Linked DNA regions of Archangium violaceum. The protein of the gene in region 2 binds, or shares a complex with, the protein of the main gene of each other region. Links are inferred from orthologs where the notes say so. Each region holds a gene or a part of one and is shown on either strand. Other genes may lie near its edges. The genes, in order: mfd and uvrA.

Region 1 (11,326 bases), 2.3 Mb from region 2 along the record:
CGGTGCCCACGAGGAAGAAGGGGAGGAGCAGCGCCCACCACATGGTGTTGAACGGCAGCAGCGAGCCCTCCAGGCAGATGGCGGCCAGCACCACCAGGGCGGCCCAGGTCCACCGCGAGGCGAACAGCTTCCGAAGCCACTGCTCGCGAGACCCGTGGAAGAGCAGCAGCGCCGCGAACGCGCCCCAGAGCAGACCATCGATGCGGATGTCCGTGCGCACGGACATGTCCATCTGGGTGAGCCAGGCCGCGGTGGGGTGGAAGCGGATTTCAATCCAACGCCAGAAGGCCACGCCCCCACCCAGCAGGGCGGTGAGCCAGAGCGCGCGTCGTGAGCCAGCGAGCACCAACAAGCCGGGCCAGAGCAGGTAGAAGTGCTCCTCGATGGCCAGCGTCCAGAAGTGCCCCGTGTACCAGGTGCCGACCCGCGCGGGCGACAGGTAGTTCCGGTAGAAGAGGAACGAGCTGAGCAGGTCCTCGCGATGGATGGCCAGCAGCCCGGCGCCCGTCAGCGCCGTCACCGTCAGCAGGTAGGCCAGGCACGCCGGCAGGATGCGGAGGACGCGGCGCCCGTAGAAGTGCTGGAGGCGGATGCCGCCCGTCCGCTGCCGCTCCTGGAGCAGCCGATAGGTGATGAGGAAACCGCTCAGTCCGAAGAAGAGGGCCACGCCCTCGGCGCCGTACCGGGTGAGGTTGTGCCAGAAGCCTCCCGGCCCCTCACGCGCGAGCAGTGGCGCATCGGACGCGTGGCAGATCATCACCGCGAGGATGGCAATGGCCCGCCAGCCATCGAGCGTCGGCAGGTAGCTGGCCCGCTGCAGCTCCGTCACTTCCGGCTGCTTCTCCACCGTCTGAAGTGATGTCACCCGGCACCTTTCATCGGAGGAGGGATGCTTTCCAACGGCGCCCTATCTGTCAATGCAACGGTGCCCTATCTGTCAATGAACACCGCTGACATCCAGACTGTTGCCTGAGTGGCAGGCAGCTCCCCTCGCGGGCCCCCGAGCCCGCGCGCCTCCGGCCAAGCACCCGAAGATCGGCTGCCGCGGGCACTGGCACACATGGTCTTCAACTCCCTCTCGTTCCTGGCCTTCCTGGCCGTCTGCCTCGTGCTGCATCACCTGCCGCTCACGTGGCGGGTCCGGAAGCTCAACCTGCTGGTGGCCAGCAGCCTCTTCTACGCGGCCTGGAACCCGCTCTTCCTGCCGCTGCTCTGGTACGCCATCACCCTGGACTGGTTCCTCGCGCGCGCCCTCGCCTCGGCCCGGACGCCCGCCCGGCGCAAGGCCCTGCTCGGTGTGAGCCTCGCCAGCAACCTGGGGCTGCTCGCCTTCTTCAAGTACGGGCCGTTCCTCGCGGACAACACCAACGCCCTCTTCCTCGCGCTCGGCGTGCCGCTGCACGTGCCTCGGGTGGACGTCGTCCTGCCGGTGGCCATCTCCTTCTATACGTTCGAGTCGCTCGCCTACACGCTCGACGTCTACCGGGGACACGAGAAGCCCTGGGACTCGTTCCTCGACTTCGCCCTCTTCCTCACCTTCTTCCCGCACCTGGTGGCCGGTCCCATCGTCCGGCCCCGTGACTTCCTGCCCCAGTGCACCGAGCCGCGGCGCGCCACCCCGTCCCAGCTCCAGTGGGGCCTGCTGCTGCTGGTGCTGGGCGTGTTCGAGAAGGCGGTGCTCGCCGACGGGCTGCTCGCGCCGCTGGTGGACACCGTGTTCTCCCCGGGCGCGCGGCCCTCGGCCGGGGAAGCCTGGAGCGCGGCGCTCGCCTTCTCGGGGCAGATCTTCTGCGACTTCGCGGGCTACTCGCTGTGCGCCATCGGCGTGGCGCTGTGCTTCGGCTTCCACCTGCCGGACAACTTCCAGAGCCCCTACGCGGCGGTGGGCTTCAGCGACTTCTGGCGCCGGTGGCACATCTCCCTGTCGAGCTGGTTGCGCGACTACCTCTACATCCCGCTCGGCGGCAACCGGCACGGGCCCGCGCGCACGCACGTCAACCTGATGCTGACGATGCTGCTGGGCGGGCTGTGGCACGGCGCCTCGTGGACCTTCGTCGTCTGGGGCGGGCTGCACGGGCTGTTCCTCATCGCCGAGCGGATGCTGCGGCCCTTCCTGGAGAGGCCACGCTGGACGCGGGGACCCCTGGGGCGGCTCACGGGCGTGGCGGTGACGTTCCTGGGCGTCTGCTTCGCCTGGGTGTTCTTCCGCGCCCCGGACTTCGCCACCGCCTTCACCGTGGTGCGCGCCATGGTGGGCGCCTCGGGAGTCCACGCGGGAAGCCTGTTGAGCCAGTTCGACATGGGCCTGGCGGTGCTCACCGTCGGCGCGCTGCTGGCCGTGCAGTGGCGCTACCGCGACGTGCCCCTGCCGGAGGTGTTCACGTCCGTTCCCTGGTGGGCCTCGGCGAGCGCCATGACGGCGATGCTCGTGGCCCTCGTCACCGCCACCGGAGTCGACCGTGCGTTCATCTACTTCCAGTTCTAGCAACGCGCCCGAGTCCGGCGCGCTGGGGCGGGTGTGGTGGGTGGCGCTGCTCGCGGCGGGGGTCCTCCTGGCGGGCACCGAATGGGGTTGGCGCGTCCGTGGCTTCCAGCCGAGCGTGAAGGACACCCCGGAGCTGTGGTCCCTGGCGCGGGCCCGCGCGAGCGAGGGCGACGGTCGCGCCGTGGTGATGCTGGGCTCGTCGCGGTTCCAGGTGGGCCTGGTGCCCGAAGTGCTGTCCCAGTCGCTGGGCGAAGCACGGGTGGTACAGCTCTCCATCAGCGGCTCCAGCAGCCTGCCGGTGCTGGAGGACCTCGCGGCGGATGAGCACTTCCGAGGGCTGGTGCTGTGCGAGGTGAGCCCGACGCTCTTCTTCTCGGTGGAGCCCAACGAGGTGCGCGCGAGGCCCGCCTCGTACGTGGCGCGGCACGCGCACCGCACCTTCGTGGAGGACTGGGAGACGGCGCTGCGGTTGCCCTTCCAGGAGCACCTCGTGGTGCTGCTGTCGGCGGTGCAACCCAAGGGCGTGCTGCACCACCTGCTGGTGAACCGGACGCTGCCGCCGCCCCCCCTCAACCGCACCCGGGCCGACCGCCACCAGCCGTCCGACTTCGAGGGAGTGGACCTCGCGGCACTGCGACAGTCCTGGGAGCGGCGCTACCAGGACGCGCACGGGAGGACGCCGGAGCCCGCGGAGTTGGAGTCCCAGCTGGAGCGGGTGTCCGCCCAGGTGGAGCGCATCCGGTCGCGCGGTGGAGAGGTCGTCTTCGTGCGGATGGTCTCCTCGGGCGCGGTGCGGCGCATCGAGGACACGCGCTACCCGCGCGCGCTGTACTGGGAGCGGCTCCTCGAGCGCACGGGCAGCCAGGGTTTCTCCTTCGAGGACAGCCCCGCGCTGGCCCGCTTCGAGTGCCCGGATGGCTCGCACCTCGACTCCCGGTCGGCCCCCGGGTTCACCCACCTGCTCGGGCAGGAGCTGCTGCGCCGGGCACCTGGCAGGCTGGCCGCCCGCGATCCCTGACCGACCCGGACGCGGTGTGCGGGTGCGCGGCCCCGGGAGGTTTGCCTCTGGCCACCGGCCTCCCGGTCGGTCGACACTGAGCGCCTTCCCGATCTGCCTCCTCCGAGGAGACCCCCCACCATGAAGACCCGGATCGCCCTGCTGCTGTCCTTCTCCCTGGCCACCACCGCCTCCGCCGCCGACGAAGCCGCCGCCGAGCTGTGGACGCAGAAGTGCAAGTCCTGCCACGGACCGGATGGCCGGGCCCAGACCCAGATGGGCAAGAAGGAGTCCATCGTCGACCTGTCCCAGCCGGCCTGGCAGAAGGCCCAGAGCGACGACGACATCCGCGAGGTCATCTCCGAGGGCTCCTCCCGCAACAAGAAGATGAAGCCCTACAAGGAGAAGCTGACCCCCGAGCAGATCGACTCGCTCGTGAAATATGTCCGCACCTTCAAGAAGGGCTGAGTAGGTGGTTGTAGGCCCGGGGCCCCAGGTGCCTGTCGCCAACCGGGCCCCTCGCTCTCCCGTTGACCCCCACCCCTCCGGCTCCTAATTACCCTGGGGCGCTCCGAGGCGCCCCACGGATGGACACTCCTTTTACCCAGAAGCTCGATGTGGAAGCGCTCCGCGCGCCTCCGATGGCTGGGGACCCTTTCGCCCGAGTGCTGGAGTTGCTGCGCGCCGGGCAGCGTGTCCGCACGCAAGGGCTCCAGGGGGCCGCTCGAGGCCACGCGCTCGCCCAGCTGACGCGCACCCTGAAGGCGCCCCTCGTCTGCGTCACCACCGACGAGGAGTCCGCGGATGCCCTCGCGAATGACCTCGCCTTCTTCCTGGGCGGGCGGGGCACCCCGCGCGAGCCCCACGTCCTGCGCCTGCCGGCCGACGAGGTGCTCCCCTACGACGAGGTGTCCCCGGACGCGGACGTAGTCGCGGACCGGCTCGGCGCCCTCTTCCACCTCCACCAGGGCACGCGCTTTCCCGCGCTCGTGCTCTCGCTGCGCGGCCTGTTGCGCAAGGTGCTGCCTCCGAAGGTGATGGGCGAGCTGTCCGAGCGCCTCGTCGTGGGCCAGGACTTCGACCGGGACGAGCTTGCGCGCAAGCTCGCCAACATGGGCTACCAGTCCAGCCCGCTGGTCGAGGACCTGGGCACCTTCTCCGTGCGCGGTGGCCTGGTCGACGTCTTCAGCCCGCTCTACGAGAAACCCGTCCGCATCGAGTTCTTCGGCGACACCATCGAGTCCATCCGCGCGTTCGATCCGGAGACGCAGCGCACGGTGGACGCGCTCAAGGAGATCATCCTCCTGCCGGCGCGCGAGGTCATCTTCTCCGAGCAGACGCGCGTGAACGCCGAGGCCGCCGCCCGGAGCGTGGCCGACCGCATCAACCTGCCCACCACGAAGCTGCGCGAGCGCCTCGACGCCATCCGCGAGGGCATGCCCGGCTTCGGCCTGGAGGCCCTGCTGCCCGGCTTCTTCGAGGGGGGCCTGGGCACCGTCTTCGACTACCTGACGCGGTGGCACGCGGAGCCGCTCTTCTACCTGGACGATCCCCTGGGCCTCGAACGTGTCGCCGGGGAGCTGTGGAAGGAGGTGGAGCGCTCCGCCGAGGCGTCCGACGCGCGGCAGGATCTCGCCTATCCGCCGGGAGAGCACTTCCTCACCCATGAGCAGGCGGAGAAGCGGCTCGCGGCCTTCCGCGTGATGGAGGGAGGGGGCCTGTCGCTCACCCAGGGCGAGGCGCCGGTGCACTTCCCCTTCGGCACCACGCAGGACGTGCGCGAGGCCATCCTCGCCCACCACGGAGAGGAGGGCGCGCTCACGCCGCTCGTCGAGCGCCTCCAGCGCTGGCGCGACACCCGCATCGCCTGCGCGGTGGCGTGCGGCACGCTCAGCCAGGCGGACAAGCTCAAGCGCCTGCTGCTGGACCGCAACGTGATGGTCCGCGTCCACACCGAGCCGCTCGTGGATGCCTCGAAGCTCTACGAGCCCTCGGTGCATGCCCACCTCTTCACGGGCGAGGTGAGCCACGGCTTCGTGGATGGGGCCGGTGGCCTCGCGGTGCTCTCGGACGAGGAAATTTTCGGAGCGCGCTCCCGCCGGCGCGTGCGGCGCTCGAAGAGCCTGGATGCCTTCGCCTCGGGCTTCAAGGACCTGAAGGAAGGCGACATCATCGTCCACACCGACTTCGGCCTGGGCCGCTACGCGGGCCTGACGAAGATGCAGGTGAACGGGGTGCCCGGGGACTTCCTCGTCCTGGAATACGCGGGCCGGGACAAGATCTACCTCCCGGTGAGCCGCATGCGGCTCATCCAGAAGTTCACCGGTGGAGACCCCACCCAGGTGACGCTGGACAAGCTGGGGACGACGTCCTGGGAGAAGACGAAGAAGAAGGTCAAGGAGCAGCTGCTCAAGATGGCGGCGGACCTGCTCAACATCGCGGCGGCGCGCCGGGCGCACCCGGGCCACTCCTTCAGCGCGCCGGACCGGTACTTCGCCCAGTTCGAGGCGGACTTCGAGTTCGAGGAGACGCCGGACCAGGCGAAGGCCATCGAGGACGTGCTCAACGACATGCAGAAGTCCGAGCCGATGGACCGGCTCGTCTGCGGAGACGTGGGGTACGGCAAGACGGAGGTGGCGATGCGGGCCGCCTTCAAGGCGACGTTGGATCGCAAGCAGGTGGCGGTGCTGGTGCCCACCACGGTGCTGGCGCAGCAGCACTACCTGTCCTTCAAGAAGCGCTTCAAGGACTACCCGGTGGTGGTGGAGGTCATCTCCGGGATGAAGAAGCCGCCCGAGGTGCGGGAGATCCTCAAGCGCGCCAGGGACGGCAAGGTGGACATCCTCATCGGCACGCACAAGCTGCTGGGTGGGGACGTGGCCTTCAAGGACCTGGGGCTGCTGGTGGTGGACGAGGAGCAGCGCTTCGGGGTGAAGCACAAGGAGCAGATCAAGAAGCTGCGGGCGATGGTGGACGTGCTCACGCTGTCGGCGACGCCGATTCCGCGCACGCTGCACATGGCGATGTCGGGCGTGCGCGAGATGAGCATCATCGCGACGCCGCCGCAGGATCGGCGGGCCATCCGCACCTTCGTGATGAAGTTCGACGAGCAGACCGTCAAGGACGCCATCGAGCGCGAGGTGGCGCGCGGAGGCCAGGTCTTCTTCGTACACAACCGGGTGGAGTCGCTGCCCGCGATGGAGGACACGCTCAAGAAGCTGGTGCCGCACGTCTCCATCGGCGTGGCGCACGGGCAGATGGGTGAGGGCCAGCTCGAGAAGGCGATGCTGGAGTTCACCGAGCGGAAGTACCAGATGCTGCTGTGCACCAGCATCATCGAGAGCGGCATCGACATCTCGAGCGCCAACACGATGATCGTCAACCGGGCGGACACGTTCGGACTGGCGCAGCTCTACCAGTTGCGAGGGCGGGTGGGCCGCTCGAAGGAGCGCGCGTACGCGTACCTGCTGGTGCCGGCGCGGACGACGATCAGCAAGGACGCACAGCGCCGCCTGGAGGTGTTGCAGCGCTTCACGGAGTTGGGGGCGGGCTTCACGATCGCCAGCCACGACCTGGAGATCCGCGGCGCGGGCAACCTGCTGGGCGCCGAGCAGTCGGGCTCCATCTCGGCGATCGGCTTCGACCTGTACGCGCAGTTGCTGGAGGAGGCGGTGGCGGAGGTGCGGGGCGAACCGCCCCGGGTGCAGATCGAGCCGGAGATCACCATGCCCCTGGCCGCGCTCATCCCGGACGACTACGTGCCGGACGTGCACCAGCGGCTGGTGTTCTACAAGCGCTTCAGCCAGGCCAGCAATCCGGACGAGGTGCAGGACCTGCGGTCCGAGCTGGTGGATCGCTTCGGCGAGGCTCCGGACGAGGTGGACAACCTGTCGGAGCAGACGCTGCTGAAGATCGACATGAGGGATTTGCGGCTGCGCGCGTTGGAGGGAGGTCCGGGTCGGCTGGTGGTGACACTGGGCGCGGACGCGCTGCTGGACGGGATGCGGGTGGCGACGCTGGTGCAGAAGTCCAAGGGCGTCTACCGGCTCACGCCGGACATGAAGCTGGTGGTGAAGCTGGGTGCCGAGGTGCGGGACCAGGCACTCATCGCCGAGGCCAAGAAGGTGCTGCGCGACCTCGGCACCTGCGCTCTGCCGCAGGCGTGACGGGTTGCTTCACCTCGACGTCCACCGGGATGAGGTCCCATTCCATGGTGAAGACACGGGCGAAGAGCACCTGGAGGCTGGCGGGTTTTCTCCTGGTGCTCGTGGCGGCCCTTGGCTCCCAGGCGGAGCGGGCTGCGTATGAAGGGAGCGAACGCCCCAAAGGCTTCCAGGGCCAGGTCTACCTGCCCGTGGACTGCCGCTGAGCGGGCGGCCAGCGCTTGAGGCGCATCTGCCCGCTGTAGTAGGGCGAAAGGCCATGACCTCGGAACCCTCCCCGGTGCTCGAGTTTCCAGCGTGGCTCCATGGCACCACCGCCGCCATCCGCCGCAAGGCGAGAGCCGAGGGCCAACGGTGGGCGCGGGCTTACCTCAAGACCGGTGCCTTTCCCCTGCCCCGGCAGATGCGCCCGGTGCTGCCCGGCGAGGTGCTGGTGATGCACTCGGCGGGCGAATTCGACCTGGGCACCACACGTTGGTGGATAGACATGTTCATCGGCGTCTTCATGGGCTTGGACGAAGGTGCCCCGGAGGTGGAGGACCAGCGCATGAGGGACGCCTTCGAGTCCTTCTGCCTGCGCACTCCCTGGGGTGCCATCTACCAGGCCGCGGCTCCGTCCCCGCCGCGGAGTGCGGAGCGCATGGCGAAACGGCTCGCCTCGGTGCTCCGCTTCTGGGATGTGCTCCAGGGCCCTCGCTATGCGTACAGGATGCCCGGCACCCACCACTCCCTCGACGACCTCATGGCGTACATCTACCGCCCGACCCTGGAGGCATGGTGCCCCGGAGGCCCTGCCCCGGTCCGCGAACACCTGGCCCTGACGGTGGAGCGCATGGCTCGCGCGACCCGAGAGGATTGCCTGGAGGCCGTGTTCCGGGTCATTCCCGGCCTGGTGGAGGCGAACACGGACCTCCAACACCGCGAGCTGCTCAGCGACCCGGACTTCGTGCGCGAGCGCCTCTCCGCGCTTTCCCCGGAGAGGTTCGAGGATTTCTCCAGCGCCTACAGATACACGGTGAACGGGCAGTTGTACGCCTGGGACAGGGAGTTGGGGCGGCATTAGCCCGCTCGCCTTCTCCGCGCGCCTCAGCGCCCGCCCGTGCCCATCCCGGGCGCCAGGACAATCTCGATGCGCCGGTTGAGGCTGCGATGCTCCGGCGAGTCGTTCGCCGCGATGGGCTGGTACGGGCCATAACCCGCGGCGGAGAGCATCGTGGGGTCCACCCCCGCGTCCTGCAGCGACCGCACCACCGCCATCGCTCGCGCCAGGCTCAGCTCCCAGTTGCTCGGGAACGGGCCCTTGGCATCCGTCGGCACGTCATCCGTGTGGCCCTCTACCCGGATGATCTTCCCCTGCACCCCCTTGAGCGCCTCGGCGATCTTCGCCAGGGCCGCCTGCCCCTCCTTGCCCACCTTCGCCGACCCGGAGGCGAACAGAATCTTGTCCTTGAGGTTCACCGTCATCCGGCCCTTCAGCTCGGACAGCTCGATTTTGCCCTCGGAGATCTCCTGCTCCAGGCTCTTGGCCAGGCTCTCGTACTCGGCGCTCTTCTTCTCCAGCGCCTCCTTGGCCTCGGTCAGCTTGCGCTTGGAGCTGGCCAGCTCGTCGTTGAGCGCGGTGAGCTCGGCGTTCTTCTGCTCCAGCGCCCGGCGCTCCGCGGCCCCCGCCGTCAGCCTCGCCTCGGCGGTGGTGAGCCGCGTGGCCAGCGCCTCCTTGTCTCGCTCCAGCCCCGCCACCTGCTCCTCCAACCCCTTCACCTTCTCCTCCAACCCCCGCACCTTCTCGTCGGCCGCCGTCCGCGCGCCCTGCTCCGCCTTCAGCTGCTCCTCCAGCGTCTGGGCGTTCTGCATCGCCAGGTCGTACTTGCCCTGGGTGACGCAGCCCGTGCTCAGCGCGAGCGTGCACAGCGCGGTCATCAGTCCAGTCCTCATGTTGTGCTCTCCCGAAGATGGTTTGAGCACAAATGTACCGACTGGACGCGCGATGGCCAGCGGGAAGTACCCGCCTCCCGTCAGCGGTGCTGACCCGAGCGGCCGGCCTCGACGAGCGCGCGGGACAGGTCGTCCATCACCCGCAGCAGCTCCTGCCGCACCTCATCGGAGGAGTTGCGGAGCTGCGAGGTGATGGTGTGCAGCGTGTCTCCCGGAGCGGAGGCATCGTGCAGCATGCGGGCGGCGGTGCGCGTGGCGGTGAGGGGGCCCTCCACGTCCTCCGCCACGAGCCGGCGCAGCCGCTCCATGACACTGCTGGTCGCCGAGTGGGGAGCGGCGGCGGAGGCGGCCGGCACCGGTGGCGGCGGCGGATCCGTGCTGAGCGAGGCCGCGCACACCCGGTTGCGGCCCTGGCGCTTGGCGGAGTAGAGCGCCGCGTCGGTGAGCTCCATCAGGTCCGAGATGGAGGTGGCGTGCACGGGGAAGCAGCCCACCCCGACGCTGATGGTGAGCGCCCGGCTCCCGCCCCTGGCGCCGTGCACCATGGCGCCCTCCACCGCGACGCGGAAGCGCTCGGCGGCGATGAGCCCGTGCTCCAAATCCGTCTCGGGGAGGATCATCGCGAACTCCTCGCCACCGTGGCGGGCGACCACGTCCGTGGAGCGCGCCGTCTGCCGCAGCCGCGAGGACACCTCGCGCAGGGCCTGGTCACCGGCGCTGTGGCCGAGGTTGTCGTTGACCTGCTTGAAGAGGTCCAGGTCCAGCAGCACCAGCGTCATCGGGTGCTTGTAGCGCTGGGCGCGGCGGAACTCGACGCCGAGGGCCTCGTGGAAGTAGGCGCGGTTGTAGAGCCCGGTGAGCGGATCCGTCACCGCCACCAGCATGGCGCGGTCTCGCGAGGTGCGCAGCTGACGCTGGCGGCGCTGGCGGCGCAGGGTGCTGCCCATGCGGGCGGCCAGCTCGGCCATGGGCGTCTGCAGCGTGAGGTAGTCGTCGGCTCCCGAGTCGAACGCCGTCACGCGCCGCGAGGTGGACTCGGAGTCGTCCACCACGATGATGGCGGGGGCCTCCTCGTCGAAGCCGAAGCGCTTGAGGAGCGGCTGCTCCCCCTCGAGCGCGATGGAGTAGCTGACGATGAGCAGATCCGCGTCGGTGGTGGTGAGGCGCTGGGCGGAGGCGCGCTGGGTGAGCTGGAACTCGCTGCCCACGGGCGAGCCCCTGAGCGCCCTGGCCAGCCGCTCGCCCACCACGGGCATGTGGTGGATGATCTCCACGCGGGCCTGGGGCGGGGTGGGAGCCTCCTGCTCGCGCATCACCCGGGCCATGGCCTCGTGCTGCGCCAGCAGCTGGGCGCGCATCTTGCCCAGCGAGATGAACGAGCGCACGCGCGCCAGCATCTCGGCGTCGGGGGCGGTCTTGGTGAAGAAGTCGTCGGCGCCCACCGTCAGGCCCGTCACCCGGTCCTCGGATGAGTCGAGCGAGGTGAGCAGGAGGATGGGCGTGTTGGCGGTGCGCGGATGGTCGCGCAGGCGGCGCGTCAGCTCGTGGCCGTCCAGGCCCGGCATGATGACGTCGAGGATGAGCAGGTCGAAGGGATGGGGCCCATCGGTGGCGAGCTCGAGCGCCTCGCGAGGCGAGGTCAGCATCACCACGTCCAATCCGCTCTCCTTCAATCGGGAGCCGATGGCTTCAAGAGCAATGGGGCTGTCGTCCACGAGGAGGACGCGGCCGGAGGTGCTGAGGGAAGTG
Region 2 (10,635 bases):
CATCCAGTCGCGGCCCGGCGTCTGGCTGCCCTTGGATTCGATCTGTGTGGCCAGTTGCGACAGGGTACCCACCTCGGTCTCCGTGGGGTCTCGCAACAGGGCGCGCTGGTAGAGCGAGGTGATGGCGTCGCGGACCGGCGCGCCGTCCCGGCTCGCCAGACGCCCCTGGCCGTCGAGCTCGATGCCCTTGAAGAGCACCGCCTCCCCGGGGCTGGTGACGTCGAGCGAGACGCGCCGGACACAGGCCGCCAGCGCCAGGCGGTCGATGGCGATGGGGGTCGTCACACCCGTGACCGAGATGGGCTCGTAGAGACCAATGCCATAGGGCTCGACGCCGCCCAGGGCCACGTTGTGCACGTACGTGGTGCAGGGGTACTGGCCCAGCTCGTTGCACACCTGCTCCGGTGGCAGGGACAGCGCCGCGGAGAAGTGGGCCGTCAGCTGCTCCGGATTCTTGAAGCGCAGGTTGTTGCGCGAGGAAGGCGCCACCTCACCGGAGGAACCCGTACCGGCATCGGCGGGCGGTGTGCCGGCATCCTGTTCTCCCGAGGGAGAGGGGGACGGGCACGCGGAGAGGACACAGGCGGAGGACAGCAACAACACGCGAAGGAAATCAGGGCGCACCGTAGGCCTCCGTGCGGATCAGGTCGTGAAGCATGCGCTGCACGCGGTACTGGTGCGTGCCCTTGAAGCGCTTCCAGGTGGTGACGAACTCGGCGTGCTCCTCGGCGGTGGGGGGATGGCCCACGAGCAGCTTCCAGTAGTCGGTGACGGCGGCGATGGCGAAGGCATCGCTGTTGGCCCCGACCTCCGCCCACTCGACGAGGTTGTCCACCGGCTGGCCGAAGAGGTAGCCGGACTCCGGCATCTGGGTGATGATCGGCGAGGCGTTGCCGAAGCGCTTCTCGATGCGGCCGGGCACGTAGCTCGCCCAGGGAACCTCGGGGTTGCGGGGGAAGGAGAGACCCTCGTAGTTGCGGAAGGGGTAGCTCAGCGGATCGAGCGTGGCGTGGCAGGCCGCGCAGGCGGGCGCGTCCACTCCCTTGGCGTCGTAGTCGCGGGGCTCGCCGGGGACGCTGAAGAGGCCCTCCTGCTTGGCGATGTCGAGACCCAGGTACGCCCGGTAGGCCTGCGACGCGGCGTTGCGCGGCAGCGCGGTGAACATCACGAAGTAGATGAGGCTCCACCTGCTGGTGATGTTGCCCGCGCGGTGCAGCTCGTCGACGGACTGCGTCGGCCGCGTCGGCACCACCGAGTAGCGGGTGGGATTGGTTTCCCGACTCACGAAGTACTTCGCGGTCATCACCTCGCGCGCGTCGTGATCGTCCAGTTGCGCGTAGGCGTAGAGCGCGTAGTCGTCATAGTAGTCGGCGAGGGGGATGGTCCCGGCGTCCTCACCGGCCTTGAGCGAGCCCACCGGGCGGATCTTCGGGTGCGCCAGCTTCCACAGCTGCCCGTTCTTGCCGCGCCAGAACTCGGAGGTGGTGCACCGGTCCAGCTCGGCATCCATCCGGGCGCGCTGGTCGTCGGCGCTCAACGCGCTGAACTCCTTGAGTTGCGCGTAGGTGGGCGGCACGCCGCAGAAGTCGAGCAGCAGGCGCTTGTACGCGAAGCGCGCGTCGTAACGGCACACGTCGTACTGGGGATTCTCCCCCGCCTGGCAGCGGCCGGTGTCCACGGGCACGCTGGTGGGATCGGCCGGCAGGGTGCCGCGCTGGATCTCCACGAGGTTGGACACGCCGTCACCGTCGGCATCCTCCGCCTCGACGGCCTTGAGCGCCCAGGGGAGCGCGGCCGCGAAGTCACTGTCGGACAGGGGGCGCGACGCGCCGGGTGCCAGGTGGGGCTCCAGACTGGCGCCGAAGGCGTTGCGCTGCGGCGGCGCGACGTGACAGTACGTGCAGGCCGGCTGTTGACCCGTACACACGGGCGCCGAGGGATAGGTGGAGCAGAACGCCGTGCCCGAGGGTGGTTTGGCCATCGCCACCCCCGATAGGCAAACGGCGACCCCTACAATGAGTCGTCGAAACACGAGAACTCCTCGTCAGACAATCGTCCTTGAATGGGATGAAACTTCAGCGACGCAGAAAGTGAGAAAGTCGCGTGAAGATTCCGTCACGAAGACCAGCCATCCGTCATTCGCCGCCGGCCCGGCCGTGCCCAGGCATTGCATTTCATGCCCATGGCTCGGCGTTTCATATTCGCAGTCAGGGCCGGGTGGATGCAAGGGCTTTTACCTGGATTTCCGTGTCTCCTGAATCCTCCCTTTGCCCACCTGGAAAAATTTCATTTGACCGTTCGGTCAGGGAGTCAAGGGTTGATCGCGTGTAGCCATTCGAGCGGTTGACCGCTGGACGGCCGCGTCCGGCACCTGAGATGCGTTTGGAATCAAGAGTTTCTTGTGTACAATTGGCTGTGGATGGCCGCTCCTTAGAACGCTCCCTGGGATTGGCTACAGCGGGCACTGCGCGTTGGTCGCCGGGCTGATGACGCTGGAGCCATTGATGGTGCAGGGCCTCACGGACCTCAGCCGGATGTGGCCCACGGCGCCTCCGCCTCCTCCGCCACTTCCCTTGGCACCGACGCCCACGTCACTGCCCGCGGTGCCAGCACCGGGTGACTTGTTGAGAGCGCCTCCGTTGCCGCCCTCTCCACCTGCCAGGGAGTCCCCGGTCCCACCCGCGGCCTGGTTCGCCGAGGTCCGGGAACCATCATCCCCCACGTCGCCATTGGCCTGGCTGATGGCGGAATAGCCACTGCCTTCCCCACCACCCCCTCCATTCGCGGTCAGCCGGCTTGATGAGCCGAGCTCCAACTGGTGGGCCTCGAGCAACACCTGCCCTCCGCTTCCGCCTCCACCGCCCCCTCCGACCTGACCGCCGTTGGTGGTGCTGAACCGCCCTCCACTCCCTCCGCCCGCGCTGGCGGAGATCTGTTGATTCACCGTGAGGGTACGCGCCACGGAGAGTTGCACGGCGCCTCCTCCCGCGCCTCCCGCGCCTCCCAGATCGCCGCCCCCACTCCCTCCCGAACAACCTCCGACGAGTGGGACGAAGACATCTCCCCCCGCGTTCCCGCCATCACCGGGCGTTGAACCCGTACCCGTTCCGGTCGCTCCATTACCCCCCGTGGTGCCACCTCCAGCGCCTCCGCCACCACCTCCCACCCAGGTCGCGCTGAACACTCCCCCCCTGCCACGTCGGTCCTCGCAGGCCAGCGCCAGGCTGCCGCCCGCGCCAGGTGCCGTGCCTTCCGCATGGGCGAGGATGTTGCTGTTCAGCGTGGCATCTCCGTAGACGGCCAGGATGACGGGGCGGTTGCCCACCAGCCGGAGTTCCCCGTTCAGATTCAGGGTCGACAAGGCGAACAACACCATCCCGTTGCCCTGGGGCAACTCGATGGGAGTGGGCGGATTGCTGACGCAGTTCGTGGGGTTCCAACTCAGCGTCGTCGAGTTGAAGGTGATGTTACACGTCGTGGCCAGGGGAAGAATGCTCGCCGTGGGAATGGCATCCGGATCGAAGTTGCTCGGAGCGTAGGGGAAGCGGCTGCACCTGCCATCGGAGGCACGACACACCCCATTCTCGGTTCCACTCGCGAGCATGCACGTGGTGTTCACCTTGCCGGGGTCCGGCTCCTCGGTGCAATTGCCGAGCGCCGTACAGCCTCCGGTCACCCGGAAACAGATGCTGGAGGCGGTGCACGGGGTCTGGGTGCCCTGACAAACCCCCGCGCCGTTACACACATCCCCCGTGGTGCAGGCCTGGCTGTCATCGCAGCTTACGGAGGCCGCCTTGACGGCATATTCGCATTCGCCCGTGGCGTCATTGCACGCGCCCGCGCTCTCGTAGCACGCCGTCGGCGGCGCGTTGCACGCCTTGCGGGTCTCGACGCACCGGCCCGTCTCCTGGGAGCACGTGGAGGCCGTGACGCAGCCCGAAGCGGATTTCTCGCACTGCACCGCCTGGCCCTTGCACTGCGCCGACACTCCCGAGCCCTCGCATCGGTCGCCCGTGGTGCAGGCGTTGCCATCGTCGCACGCCTTCTGCTGGCACTTGGAGTCCTGGCAGCCCGAGGCACCGTCGCAGTCGTAGTCCACCGAGACACTGCAGCGCTCGGCGGCCCCCGGGAACACCTCGCCGCTCCCGTCGTCGCAGTCCGTTCCCTTCACTCCCTCTTCCCGGGCGATGAAGGTGTCCCCATCATCGTCCTTCGCCCGCAGGGTCGCCTCGAACGAGGCGTAATCCCCCAGGGGCACCGGGATGGGCTGCGAGGAAAGCTGCTCCACCAGCGAGCCGGAGCACGCCTCTTCCGAGGCCTCAGCGAAGGAGGACACCTCCAGTGTCAGCTCCCGTCCTGAGTCGGCCTTTCGGAACACCGCGACGAGGATCTGCCTCGCCTCCGGATTCTGGAACCTGCTCTGAGGGATATCCACCCGGCCCACCTCCCCCTGAGAGTCATTGGCCACCACCCGCAGACACACGGGCCGGTAGGAGCCGTACTTCACCGTGACCCGCACGGCCCCTTCGGGAGGGGCCTTCTCGCGGCACGCGACGAACGACAAGAGCAGTCCCAACATCCAGAGTCGACGCATGCCGCGAGCTTATCGGGCTCGGGCACGCGTCGTTAGAGGGGGAGGTGCGTCGGCTGGCGGCCCGAAGGAAGCGGGTCCTACACCCTTGGGCGGCTCAGGCTGCCGTGCCGGGCCTGCGGCCCACGCGGTGCTTCCGGGACTTCGTCAGCACGTGCTTGAGGTAGCGCCCGGTGTGGCTCTCCTTCACCTCGGCCACCTGCTCCGGCGTGCCCGTGGCCAGCAGCTGACCACCGCCCGCGCCACCCTCGGGGCCCAAATCAATCACCCAGTCCGCGCTCTTGATGACGTCCAGGTTGTGCTCGATGACCAGCACCGTGTTGCCTGCCTCCACCAGCCGGTTGAGCACGTGCAAAAGCTTGCGGATGTCCTCGAAGTGCAGACCCGTGGTGGGCTCGTCGAGGATGTAGAGGGTGCGGCCCGTGGCCACGCGCGCCAGCTCGCGCGCCAGCTTGATGCGCTGGGCCTCGCCGCCGGACAGGGTAGGGGAGCTCTGCCCCAGCCGGATGTAGCCCAGCCCCACGTCCTCCAGCGTCTGCAGCACGCGCATGATGTCCTTGTGCGCGCTGAAGTGTTGCATCGCCTCGCGCACGCTCATCTCGAGCACCTCGGCGATGTTCTTCCCCTTGTAGAGCACCCGCAGCGTGGCGTCGTTGAAGCGCTTGCCGTGGCACACCTCGCACGGCACGTACACGTCCGCCAGGAAGTGCATCTCCACCAGCTTCACGCCATCGCCCTCGCACGCCTCGCAGCGTCCGCCCTTGATGTTGAAGGAGAAGCGGCCCGGCGTGTACCCGAACGCCCGCGCCTCCGGCGTCATCGCGAACACGTCGCGGATGGAGTCGAACAGCTTCGTGTACGTGGCCGGGTTGCTCCGGGGTGTCCGGCCGATTGGCCGCTGGTCGATGTCGATGACCTTGTCCAGGTTCTCCAGCCCCGTAATCGCCTTGTGCCTGCCCGGCACCTCGCGGCTCTCGTACAGGGCGCGCGCGGCGGCGGGGTAGAGGATCTCATTGATGAGCGTGGACTTGCCCGCCCCGGACACGCCGGTGACGGCCACGAACAGCCCCAACGGGATGTCCACCGTCACGTCCTTGAGGTTGTTCTCCTTCGCGCCCTCGATGCGCACCTTCGTCTTGCCAGGAGCGCGCCGCTGCTCGGGGATTTCGATCTCCTTGCGGCCGGAGAGGTACGCGCCGGTGGAGCTCTTCTCGTTCGCCATCACCTGGGCGGGGGTGCCCTCGGCCACCACCTGGCCGCCCAGCTCACCCGCGCCCGGCCCGAAGTCGACGAGCCAGTCCGCCTCCTCCATCGTCTCCTCGTCGTGCTCCACCACGACGACGGAGTTGCCCAGGTCGCGCAGCCGCTTCAGCGTGGCCAGCAGCTTGCCGTTGTCTCGCTGGTGCAGGCCGATGGACGGCTCGTCGAGGATGTAGATGACGCCCGTCAGCTCGCTGCCCATCTGCGACGCCAGGCGGATGCGCTGGCTCTCGCCGCCGGACAGCGTGGACGCCGTCCGGTCCAACGTCAGGTACGCCAGGCCCACGTCCTCCAGGAAGCCCAGGCGGCTGCGGATCTCCTTGAGCAGCTCGGTGGCGATCTTCCGCTCCGTCTCCGTGAGCTGCATGTCCTTGAGCCAGCGCAGCGCGTCGCCGATGGTCTGCCGGCTCAGCTCCACGATGGAGCGCCCGTGCACCTTCACCGCCCGGCTCTCCGGCTTCAGGCGCGCGCCGTCGCACGTGGGGCACGGCTTGTCGCTGAAGAACTTCTGGTAGTAGGTGCGCATCGCCTCGGACGTGGTCGTCTTGAAGCCGCGCATCAGCTTGTTGACGAGGCCCTCCCACTCCATCTCGTAGCGGCCGCCATCGCCCCACTGGACGGTGAAGCGCTTGCCCTCGGCGCCGTACATGATGATCTTCTTCGCCTTCGCCGGCAGCTTCGCGAAGGGCGTGTCCAGATCGATGTCGAAGGCCCCGGCCAGGCTCTCCACGAAGTCCGCCGTCCAGCCCTCGCCCTTGTTCATGCCGCTGGCCCACGGCTCCACCGCGCCCTCGCGCAGGCTGCGCGAGGGGTCCGGGACGATCCGGTCCGGATCCATCTCCGCCTTGGTGCCCAGGCCGTTGCAGTCCGAGCACATGCCCAGCGGGTTGTTGAAGGAGAACGAGGAGGGCGACAGCTCGCCGAAGGACAGGCCGCACGCGTGGCAGGCGTTGAGCTCGCTCATGATGCGGTCGCTCGCCGGGTTGCCCGTCTCATCCGCGAGGATGAGCATGCCCTTGCCCTCGCGCAGCGCCGTCTCCACCGCGTCCGTCAGGCGCGTGCGGATTTCGGGCTTGAGCACCAGCCGGTCGATGACGAGCGCGATGTCGTGCTTGGACTTCTTGTCCAGCTCGATGCGCTCCTCGAGCCCCTTCACCTTGCCGTCCACCCGGGCGCGGGTGAAGCCGCGCTTGAGCGCCTCGGTGAGGATGTCCTTGTGCTCGCCCTTGCGGTTGGTGACCACGGGCGCCATCACCATCACCTTGGTGCCCGCAGGCGACTCCATCAGCGTGTCGACGATCTGCTGGGCGCTCTGCTTGCCCACGCGCTTGCCGCAGTTGGGGCAGTGCTGCACTCCCACCGAGGCGAAGAGCACGCGCAGGTAGTCGTGCACCTCGGTGACGGTGCCCACCGTGGAGCGCGGGTTGTTGCTGGCCGCCTTCTGCTCGATGGAGATGGTGGGCGACAGGCCGCGGATGGTGTCGTACTTGGGCTTCTCCATCTGCCCGAGGAACTGCCGGGCATAGGCGGAGAGGCTCTCCACGTAGCGGCGTTGACCCTCGGCATAGAGGGTGTCGAACGCCAGCGAACTCTTCCCGGAGCCGGAGACGCCGGTGAACACCACCAGCTTCTTCTTCGGAATCTCCAGGGAGATGTTCTTGAGGTTGTGCTCCTTGGCTCCGCGGATGGAGATGACGTCGGGCTCGGACATGGGGGCGGGGTCTACACCACTGAAAGGGCGCTCAGGTAGGGGGAAAGCGGGGGCGGGGCTTGAATGGTCCTGAACGGATGGATTTTCAAGGCCCATTCCCCTGCTGGCCGGCCGGGCACCGGGCGGGCGGAGCAGGGCTGGGGACCCGGACGCTTCCGGGTTAGGGTGCCGCCGCCATGCCCCCCATCCCCGAGCGCTTCCGCGGCTCGCCCCTGCTCGTCGTCTCCAGCCTGCTCTTCGCCTTCATGGCCTTCTTCGCGCGCTCCGTGGCGGGCCGTCTCTCGGTGGGACAGGTGGTGTGCGCGCGCTTCGCCATCGGGCTCGTCTTCCTCGCGCTTTACTTCCCGCTCACCGGGCAACGGCCGCGCATGGGCCGGCCCGGGCTGTGGGCCCTGCGAGGCCTCTTCGGTGGCGGCTCCGTCTACTTCTATTTCATGGCCATCGACCGGATCGCCGTGGGGCCCGCCTCGCTGCTCAACTCCTGCTGGCCCCTCTGCGCCGCCATCCTCGGCATCTTCATCCTGGGCGAGCGGGTGAACGGGTACCTGGCCACCGGGCTGGTGGCCACCACGGTGGGCGCGGGGCTCGTCATCTGGAGCACGGTGCAGGACGGGGTGGGCCTCACGCTCGGCACCGGGGCCCTGGCCGGGGCGCTGTCCGCCGTCCTCAGTGGCGCGGCCGTCATCGCCCTGCGGGCCCTGCGCGGTGATACCGACGCCGCCTCCATCTTCCTCTCCTTCTGTTTCTTCGGGCTGCTGTTCGGCCTGCCCTTCGCCCTACAGGACTGGCGTCCCCTGAGCTGGGACATGCTGGGGCCGCTGCTTGGCGTGGGCCTGTCCTCCGTGGCCGCTCAGATGATCTTCACCTACGCCATGGGCTACGTGACGGCGGCGGGCGGTGGCATCACCACCCAGCTCACCCCGGCCTTCTCCTGGCTGCTCGGCGCGCTGCTGCTGGGCGAGCCCCTCCAGCCGCTCGCCATGGTGGGTGCATTGGTGTGCATGAGTGGCGTGCTGTGGGGAACGGGCCTGGCTCCTCGCCTATTACTCCCAGCTTCCCGACCTTCACCCTGAGCGTGGAGTTCGTGTTTCCCCTTCCTGTCCCTGAGTGTTCCGGTTTTTTCCCGTCATCCGCTGGGCACTCAGGAAAAGTTTTCAGGGAGGACCGACGGCAGGGCAGCTCGTTTCCACGTTGGGTCCAATAGTTTTCCCTGTAGTCCCGCGACTTGTCGCGTCAGTGGGGCACGTGCTTCCCCAGGCCCCGAGGTTGCAGAGGCCCTCACCCCAGGTGTGGCTGGAGATCGCGCGGCTTGTGTGTGCGCTGATCCGGGGAGGCTTCGATGGTTGGATTGCGCTGGGTGTGCATGGCGGCGTGCCTGTGGGCCCTGATGGGGGTGGGGTGCGATAGGCCCTCGTCGCATCGCGCACAGTCGGGGCTGGTGGCCTCGCCCGAGAAGATCGAATTCGGCCTGTCGGCGGTGGGTGTCTCCAAGACGATGAAGGTGCGGCTGGTGAACCAGGGCCGCGCGGCCTTCACGGTGCACGGAGCCACCGCGAGCCTGCCCAATGTGGAGGTGCTGCCCTTTGATTCCTTCGAGCTGAAGGCGGGGGGTGAGCGTGAGCTGGAGGTGCGCTTCACGCCGGACGTGGAGGGCTCGGTGCAGGGCGTGCTGGAGGTGCTCACGGACGCCGGCAACGCGGGCAAGGACGGCGTGGCGCAGCTGGGCGTGGCCGGCCAGGGCGTGAAGGCGTGGGTGGAGGTGAAGGCGGCGCAGATCGACTTCGGCAACGTGGAGCTGGGCAACGTGGTGGTGCGCGAGCTGGTGGTGCGCAACCCCACCCGGGTGGAGAGCCCGGTGAACCTGGTGCTCGACGGCGCGGACGCGGACGAGTTCGGGTCCAGTGACGCGGGCGCGTCCTTCACGCTCAAGCCGGGTGAGCAGCGCGCGTTGCAGCTGTCCTTCCGGCCGGAGCGGCTGGGCCCGGCGCAGGGCCTGGCGCGCGTGGGCGTGTGTCCCACGTGCGAGCCCGTCGTGGTGACGCTGGCGGGGGCTGGCATCGCCTCGAAGTTGGAGGTGACGCCCCTGCGGGTGGACTTCGGCCGCGTGGCGCTGGGCGCCGTCGCCGAGGAGCGCATCACCATCCGCAACCTGGGCACCGAACCCATGTCCTGGGGCGGGGTGAACCTGCTGGACAACGTGAGCGGGGCCTTCCGGGTGGTGAGCGCGCCCACCGTCTCGGGCAACGTGCTCGTTCCGGGCGCGGTGGTGGAGGTGAAGGTGGGCTTCTCGCCAACGGTCAGTGGCACCATGCGCGAGGCGCGCCTGGAGCTGGACGTGCGGCCCATGGGCACCTCGAAGCCGGGCCCCAAGGTGGCGCTCGCGGGCGAGGGGGGCGCCTCGTGCGTGGTGCTGCAGCCGGATCCGCTCGACTTCGGCGTGGTGGCCGAGGGCATGAGCGCCACCCGGGACGTACAGATCATCAACCGCTGCCGCAACGACGTGCTGCTGAGCGACCTGAAGCTCACCACGAAGAAGGGCGGCTACTTCATGCTGAATCAGGCCTCCACCAGCCTGCCCATTCCCATGGGGCAGACGGCCACCGTGCCCATCACCTTCATGCCGCGCGCGGGCGTCGGCGGGGGCGAGGCGGAGCTCGTCGCCAGGCTGCTCAACGGGCGCAGCACCTCCACCGAGGTGGTGAAGGTGCTGGGGACGGGCAAGGTGTTCTCGCCCTGCCAGTACCAGGTGGAGCCGGCCCGGTTGGAGTTCGGCAACGTGCCGGTGGGCTCGGAGGTGACGCTCGCGGTGGGGGTGCGCAACGTGGGCTCCTCCGAGTGCTACCTGGCCGGGATGCAGATCTCCGAGGGCTCGGATGAGGCCTTCCGCGCGGACAAGACGGGCAACACCGTGTTGCAGCCGGGGCAGCGGGCCCTGCTGCTGGCGCGCTTCAAGCCGGGCGCGGAGGGGGAGTTCTCCGGCATCGCGGAGGGCTGGGTGAACCACCCGAGCAACGGCCACCTGACGGCGCAGCTCCACGGCCGCGGCGTGCAGGGCTGCTTCTCCGTGCAGCCC

Evidence for each region.
Region 1: the proteins of uvrA (region 2) and mfd are in contact, whole or in part, in a crystal structure (PDB 4DFC), measured with the Escherichia coli proteins. The link is inferred for Archangium violaceum from one-to-one orthologs.

What each region holds. Positions count from the first base shown.
Region 1 is NZ_CP069396.1:11,111,246-11,122,571, forward strand. Bases 3,766-7,848 are described here. They hold mfd (transcription-repair coupling factor), read left to right. Parts: upstream 3,766-4,069; coding sequence 4,070-7,648; downstream 7,649-7,848. Other genes in these bases: JRI60_RS44220 (c-type cytochrome), read left to right, coding at 3,766-3,950; JRI60_RS44230 (hypothetical protein), read left to right, coding at 7,693-7,848. Outside these bases: JRI60_RS44205 (acyltransferase family protein), read right to left, coding at 1-865; JRI60_RS44210 (MBOAT family O-acyltransferase), read left to right, coding at 1,061-2,485; JRI60_RS44215 (hypothetical protein), read left to right, coding at 2,526-3,503; more of JRI60_RS44220, read left to right, coding at 3,624-3,765; more of JRI60_RS44230, read left to right, coding at 7,849-7,851; JRI60_RS44235 (hypothetical protein), read left to right, coding at 7,905-8,708; JRI60_RS44240 (OmpA/MotB family protein), read right to left, coding at 8,732-9,577; JRI60_RS44245 (diguanylate cyclase), read right to left, coding at 9,658-11,326. UniProt on the Escherichia coli protein: Couples transcription and DNA repair by recognizing RNA polymerase (RNAP) stalled at DNA lesions. Mediates ATP-dependent release of RNAP and its truncated transcript from the DNA, and recruitment of nucleotide excision repair machinery to the damaged site.
Region 2 is NZ_CP069396.1:8,836,344-8,846,978, reverse strand. What follows is about bases 4,489-7,880. They hold uvrA (excinuclease ABC subunit UvrA), read right to left. Parts: upstream 7,563-7,880; coding sequence 4,689-7,562; downstream 4,489-4,688. Other genes in these bases: JRI60_RS35180 (DMT family transporter), read left to right, coding at 7,739-7,880; JRI60_RS54705 (putative metal-binding motif-containing protein), read right to left, coding at 4,489-4,594. Also shown: JRI60_RS35200 (hypothetical protein), read right to left, coding at 1-624; JRI60_RS35195 (hypothetical protein), read right to left, coding at 614-1,981; more of JRI60_RS54705, read right to left, coding at 2,453-4,488; more of JRI60_RS35180, read left to right, coding at 7,881-8,635; JRI60_RS35175 (choice-of-anchor D domain-containing protein), read left to right, coding at 8,902-10,635. UniProt on the Escherichia coli protein: The UvrABC repair system catalyzes the recognition and processing of DNA lesions. UvrA is an ATPase and a DNA-binding protein. A damage recognition complex composed of 2 UvrA and 2 UvrB subunits scans DNA for abnormalities.